Linked DNA regions of Actinokineospora baliensis. The main gene of each other region encodes a partner of the protein of the gene in region 2 in a complex. Links are inferred from orthologs where the notes say so. Each region holds a gene or a part of one and is shown on either strand. Other genes may lie near its edges. The genes, in order: JOD54_RS07980 and JOD54_RS16890.

What was found.
Region 1: the proteins of JOD54_RS16890 (region 2) and JOD54_RS07980 are in contact, whole or in part, in a cryo-EM structure (PDB 8Z1Y), measured with the Escherichia coli proteins. The link is inferred for Actinokineospora baliensis from one-to-one orthologs.

The regions. Positions count from the first base shown.
Region 1 is NZ_JAFBCK010000001.1:1,679,623-1,682,727, forward strand. The notes cover bases 84-2,875. They hold JOD54_RS07980 (ABC transporter ATP-binding protein), read left to right. Parts: upstream 84-843; coding sequence 844-1,908; downstream 1,909-2,875. Other genes in these bases: JOD54_RS07975 (ABC transporter ATP-binding protein), read left to right, coding at 84-832; leuA (2-isopropylmalate synthase), read right to left, coding at 1,965-2,875. In the rest of the region: more of JOD54_RS07975, read left to right, coding at 1-83; more of leuA, read right to left, coding at 2,876-3,105. UniProt on the Escherichia coli protein: Part of the ABC transporter DppABCDF involved in dipeptide transport. Responsible for energy coupling to the transport system.
Region 2 is NZ_JAFBCK010000001.1:3,562,268-3,565,579, forward strand. The notes cover bases 70-3,068. They hold JOD54_RS16890 (ABC transporter permease), read right to left. Parts: upstream 1,988-3,068; coding sequence 1,151-1,987; downstream 70-1,150. Other genes in these bases: JOD54_RS16885 (dipeptide ABC transporter ATP-binding protein), read right to left, coding at 70-1,154; JOD54_RS16895 (ABC transporter permease), read right to left, coding at 1,980-2,939; JOD54_RS16900 (ABC transporter substrate-binding protein), read right to left, coding at 2,936-3,068. In the rest of the region: more of JOD54_RS16885, read right to left, coding at 1-69; more of JOD54_RS16900, read right to left, coding at 3,069-3,312. UniProt on the Escherichia coli protein: Part of the ABC transporter DppABCDF involved in dipeptide transport. Responsible for the translocation of the substrate across the membrane.

The DNA.
Region 1 (3,105 bases), 1.9 Mb from region 2 along the record:
CCGGATCAGCGGCGAGATCCTGCTGGACGGGCAGAACCTGGTCGGCATGTCCCCGGACCGGGTCCGCCAGCTGCGCGGCAAGCGGATGGCGATGATCTTCCAGGACCCGCTCTCGGCGATGCACCCGTTCTACACGGTCGGCAGCCAGATCGTGGAGGCCTACCGGATCCACAACAAGGTCACCAAGGCCGTCGCCCGCAAGCACGCGGTCGACCTGCTCGACCGGGTCGGCATCCCGAACCCGAAGTCGCGGGTGGACGACTACCCGCACCAGTTCTCCGGCGGCATGCGCCAGCGGGCGATGATCGCGATGGCGCTCTCGTGCGACCCGGAGCTGCTCATCGCCGACGAGCCGACCACCGCGCTCGACGTGACCGTGCAGGCGCAGATCCTCGACCTGATCCGCGACCTGCAGGCCGAGTTCAACTCCGCGGTCATCATCATCACCCACGACCTCGGCGTCGTCGCCGAGCTGGCCGACGACATCATGGTCATGTACGCGGGCCGCGCCGTGGAGTACAGCACCGCGGCGGACATCTTCAACTCGCCGCAGCACCCCTACACCTGGGGCCTGCTCGGGTCGATGCCCAGGCTGGACCGGGAGCGCACCGAGCGGCTGCAGCCGATCAAGGGCACGCCGCCGAGCCTGATCAACGTGCCGGAGGGGTGCCCGTTCAACCCCCGGTGCGCCCACGCGGGTACCAACGGCGACCTCAGCTTCACGCTGCGCCCGGAGTTCCGCGACGTCGGCGGCGGTCACCACATCGCCTGCCACCTCGGTGCGGAGGACCGACTCCGCATCTGGGAGACCGAGATCAGGCCGAAGCTGTGAGCGAGGACGCCGTGAGCACCAAGACTGAGACCGCAGCGGCCGACCGCCGCCTCGGTGAGGACCTGCTGGTCGCGACCGACCTGCAGAAGCACTTCCCGATCCGGCGCGGCCTGCTGCAGCGCCAGGTCGGTGCCGTGCAGGCCGTCGACGGCCTGACCTTCACCGTCAAGCGCGGCGAGACGCTGTCGCTGGTGGGGGAGTCCGGCTGCGGCAAGACCACCACCGGTCGGCTGCTGACCAGGCTCATCGAACCGACCGGCGGTTCGATCACCCTGGACGGGCGCGACATCACGCACCTGTCCACCAGCGCCATGCGCCCGCTGCGCCGCGACATCCAGATGATCTTCCAGGACCCGTACGGCTCGCTCAACCCCAGGCACACCGTCGGCGCCATCATCGGCGCCCCGTTCCGCCTGCAGAAGGTCAAGACCGAACACGGCGTCAAGCGCGCCGTGCAGGAACTGCTCGAACTGGTCGGCCTGAGCCCCGAGCACTACAACCGCTACCCGCACGAGTTCTCCGGCGGCCAGCGGCAGCGCATCGGCATCGCCCGCACGCTCGCCCTGCGCCCCAAGGTGATCGTCGCCGACGAACCGGTGTCCGCGCTCGACGTGTCCATCCAGGCCCAGGTCGTGAACCTGATGGAGGACCTGCAGAACGAGTTCGACCTGACCTACGTGATGATCGCCCACGACCTGTCGGTGGTCAGGCACGTCTCCGACCGGGTCGCGGTGATGTACCTGGGCAAGATCATGGAGATCGCGGACCGCACCTCGCTCTACGAGCGCCCGATGCACCCGTACACCGTGGCCCTGCTCTCGGCGGTGCCCATCCCGGACACCTCCCGCCGGGACAACCGCGAACGCATCCGCCTCACCGGCGACGTCCCCAGCCCGATCAACCCCCCGTCGGGCTGCCGCTTCCACACCCGCTGCTGGAAGGCCCAGGACGTCTGCAAGACGACCGAGCCGCCACTGGTGGAGCTGTCGACCGGGCACCAGGCCGCGTGCCACTTCCCGGAGAACACCACCAAGCTGACCATCGACCCCACCGGGGCCGCTGGCTCGGCCGCTTGATCCGCTGATGTCGAAGGGCCCGCGCCGGGAACGGCGCGGGCCCTTCGCTTTGCGGCTCAGCGCTGGGAGCGGTTGACCGCCGAGACGACCGCGCGCAGGGAGGCGGTGACGATCGAGCTGTCGACGGCTACGCCCCAGAGGACGGTTTCGCCGATGGCGCACTCGACGTAGGCGGCGGCCCTGGCGTCGTCGCCGGAGGTCAGGGCGTGTTCGGAGTAGTCGAGGACCCGGACGTCGAAGCCGACGGAGGCGATGGCGTCGACGAAGGCCGCGATCGGGCCGTTGCCGACCCCGGTGACCTCGTGCTCGTCGCCCTCGACCGACACCACGGCGACGATCTCGTCGCGGCCGTCGCCGTCGTCGGAGATCCGGTGCCGGTGCAGGCGCAGCGGGGTGATCCGGTCCAGGTACTCGGTGGCGAAGACGTCCCACATCTCCTTCGGGGTGACCTCGCCGCCCTCGCTGTCGGTCACCGCCTGGATCACCTGGGAGAACTCGATCTGCAGCCGCCGCGGCAGCTTGAGCTGGTGCTCGGTCTTCATCACGTAGGCCACCCCGCCCTTGCCGGACTGGGAGTTGACCCGGATGACGGCCTCGTAGGAGCGGCCGACGTCCTTCGGGTCGATCGGCAGGTACGGCACCTCCCACTGGTGCTGCTCCAGCGGCACCCCGGCCTCGGCCGCGGCGGCGGCCAGGGCGTCGAGGCCCTTGTTGATCGCGTCCTGGTGGCTGCCGGAGAACGCGGTGAACACCAGGTCACCGCCCCACGGGTGCCGCTCGGCGACGGGCAGCTGGTTGCAGTACTCGACCGTGCGGCGGATCTCGTCGATGTCGGAGAAGTCGACCTGCGGGTCGATGCCCTGGCTGAACAGGTTCATGCCCAGGGTGACCAGGTCGACGTTGCCGGTGCGCTCGCCGTTGCCGAACAGGCAGCCCTCGATGCGGTCCGCGCCTGCCAGGTAGCCCAGCTCGGCGGCGGCCACCCCGGTGCCCCGGTCGTTGTGCGGGTGCAGGCTCAGGATCAGCGACTCGCGGTTGGGCAGGTTGCGGTGCATCCACTCGATCGAGTCGGCGTAGACGTTCGGGGTGGCCATCTCGACGGTGGCGGGCAGGTTGACGATCATCGGCCGGTCCGGGGTCGGCTGCCACACGTCCGCGACCGCCGCGCACACCTCGACCGCGTACGACAGCTCGGTT
Region 2 (3,312 bases):
AAGGCGCGCAGGGGTTCGGTGACCACGTCCTCGATGGTGAAGCGGGGGTTCAGCGACGCGTAGGGGTTCTGGTAGACCAGCTGGAACCGGCGGCGCAACCGGCGTAGATCTTCTCGGCCGAGCCGGGTGATGTCGTGGCCGTCGAAGGTGACCGTGCCCTCGGTGGGGGTCTCAAGACCGACCACCATCCGCGCGGTGGTCGTCTTGCCCGACCCGGATTCCCCGACCAGCGCCAAAGTGCGCCCGCGGGTCAGGGTGAACGAGACGTCGTCAACCACGCGGGTGTGCCCGTTGAACGTCTTGGCGACACCGTTGACCGCCAGCAGCACTTCGGGACCCGCGTCCCTCCTGGGCCGCAGTGGCTCCCGCGCCAGACTTGGCGCTGCAGCCAACAACTCGCGGGTGTAGGCGTGCTCCGGCGTCGACAGCAACTCCCGAGCGGGCCCGGTCTCCACCACCTCACCCCGCGACATCACCACGATCCGCGCCGCGCGGTCGGCCGCGACACCCAGGTCGTGCGTGATCAGCAGGACCGCGGTGCCCGATTCCGCCGCCAGGGCTTCGAGGTGGTCGAGGATCTCCCGCTGCACGGTCACGTCCAACGCGCTGGTCGGCTCGTCGGCGATGATCAGCCGCGGCCTGCCCGCGAGCGCGATGGCGATCAGCACCCGCTGCCGCAACCCACCCGACAGCTCGTGCGGGAACTGCCTGGCCCGCCGCTCCGCCTCGCTGATCCCCGCCCGCCGCAACAGGTGCACGGCCTCCGCCGCGGCCGCCCGCCTTGTGGCCAACCGGTGCACGACCAGCACCTCGGCCACCTGGTCGCCCACCCGGCGCACCGGATCCAGCGACACCGTCGGATCTTGCGGTACCAGCGCGATGTCTGTGCCCCGAACCTCCTGCCACCGCCGGTCCGACAACCCGGTCAACTCCCGACCGGCGAAGGTGATCGACCCGCCCTCCACCCGCCCACCGCGCGGGAGCAGCCCGATCGCCGCGTGCGCCGTGGTGCTCTTGCCAGAACCGGATTCGCCGACAACCGCGACGATTTCGCCCGCGGCGACCGACAAGTTCGCCTTTCGCACAGCGGGCACCACGCCGGACCGGGTGTGGTAGGACACCGTGAGGTCGTGGATCTCCAGCAGGCCGGTCACAGCTGACTCCGTTCACCGTCGAGCGCCCGGGAGATCCGGTTCGTCGCCAGCACCACCGCCGCGACCGTCAACCCCGGGAAGGTCGTCATCCACCACGCGGTGGCCAGGAAACTGCGCCCACCGGCCACCAGCGAACCCCACTCCGGGGTGGGCGGGGTGGCGCCGTAGCCGAGGAAGCTCAGCGCCGACACCTCCAGCACCGTCGTGCCGAAGGTCAGCGTCGCCAGCACCACCACCGGGCCGACCGAGTTCGGCAGGATGTGCCGCAACAGCACACCGCGCCAACGCACCCCCGCCGCCCGCGCCGCTTCCACGTACACCCCGGAGCGCACCCGCAGCACTTCGGCGCGCATCAGCCGGGCGAAGGTCGCCAGGTTGGCCACGCCCACCGCGATCGCCACGTTCGTCGTGCCGAACCCGAGCGCGGTCACCAGGGCCAGCGACAACAGGATCGACGGCACCGCCTGCAGGACGTCGACCACCCGCATCACCAGCGAGTCGACCCACCCACCACGGCCCGCCGCGAGCAGACCGAGCGCGGCACCGGCCACTAGGGACACCAGGACCGCGAGCGTGGTTGCCCGCAATGACAGCGCCGCGCCGTGCACGACCCTGGCGAACACATCCCGGCCCGTCTCGTCGGTGCCGAACAGGTGCACTGCCGACGGTCCTTGGAGCCTCTCGGCGGGGACGCCCGCGATCGGGTCGTGCGAGGTGAACAACTCCGGTACCACCGCGCACAGCAGCACGAACACGATCACCGCGACCGACAGCACCAAGCCGGGACGGCGCAGGGCGAAGCCCGCCCCGCCGCGGAGGTCCACACTAGACACCCGACACCGCCTTCGCCGTGACCCGACCGGACAGCCGGGGGTCGAGCACCGGGTACAGCAGGTCCACCGCCAGGTTGATGAGCACGAAGAACAGCGCCGCCAGCACGATCACCGCCTGCACCACCGGGATGTCCTGCGCGGTGACGGCCGAGGCGGTCACCCGGCCGATGCCGTCGCGGGAGAACACCGACTCGGTGATGACAGACCCGGCCAACAGGTTGCCCGCCAACACGCCGACCAGGGTCAGCGCGGGCAGTGCCGCGTTGCGCAGCGCGTGTCCCCAGTGCACCCTGGCCCTGCTCGCCCCTTTCGCCAGCACGACTTCGATGTAGGGCTCGGCGAGTTGCGTGCGCAGGCTCTTGGCCAGCACCTGCCCGATGATGGCGCCGGTCGGGATCGCCAGCGTCACCGCGGGCAGCACCAGCGTCGCGAAACCGTCCGACCCCATCGCCGGGACCAGGCCCAACTGGAACGAGAACACCTGGATCAGCAGCAGTCCCACCCAGAACGGGGGCAACGAGTTGCCCAGCGGGGGAATCGCCGCGAGCAGGTTGCCCAGCCACCGCGACCGGGTGTAGGTGCCGACGATCGCGATGGCGCCGCCGAACACGACGGCGAACACCAAGCCGAGCCCGGTGATCGCCAGCGTCGAGGGCAACGCGTTCAACACTAACTCGTCCGCGTCCTCACCGGTCGCGATGGACCTGCCGAAGTCGCCTTGTACCGCAGCGAGCAAACGCTTGCCGTACTGCAGCACCACCGGATCGTCGAGCCCGTAGGCGGCGCGTTCGCGGGCGATGTCCGCCGCGGTGACGGTGGTACCCGCCTCACCGCCGAGCTTGGCGAGGACCGCGTCGCCCGGCAACAGGTAGAGGATCACGAAGGACAGCGTGAACGCCGCCCACAGCACGACCACCGCCTGCGCCAGGCGGCGCGGAACCCCGGTCGTCATCCGGCGATCCAGGCGTCGAACAGCTGCATCCGCGACGACGCCTCGAACCCGACCCCGTGCGTCTTGGGCCCAAGACCCCACACCTGCGTCAGCTCGAACACCGGGATCGAGTACGCCTGCTCCACGATCAGCCGCTGCGCTTCTTCCGCCGCTGGCCTGCGCGCGGACTCCTCGACCGTCGCGGCCTGCTTGTCCAGCGCCGCGTCCAACGGGTTGCCTGCGGTCAGCTTGCTCCGGTTGCCCGCCTTGGTGGAGAACAGCTGCCGCAGGATGTCCGGGTCGGCCCGCGTCGTGTTGTACCAGATGAAGTCGTAGTCACCGGCCAACGTCAGCTGCTGGGTCTCCGGGGTGGTCCGCTGCTCGATCTGCAGGT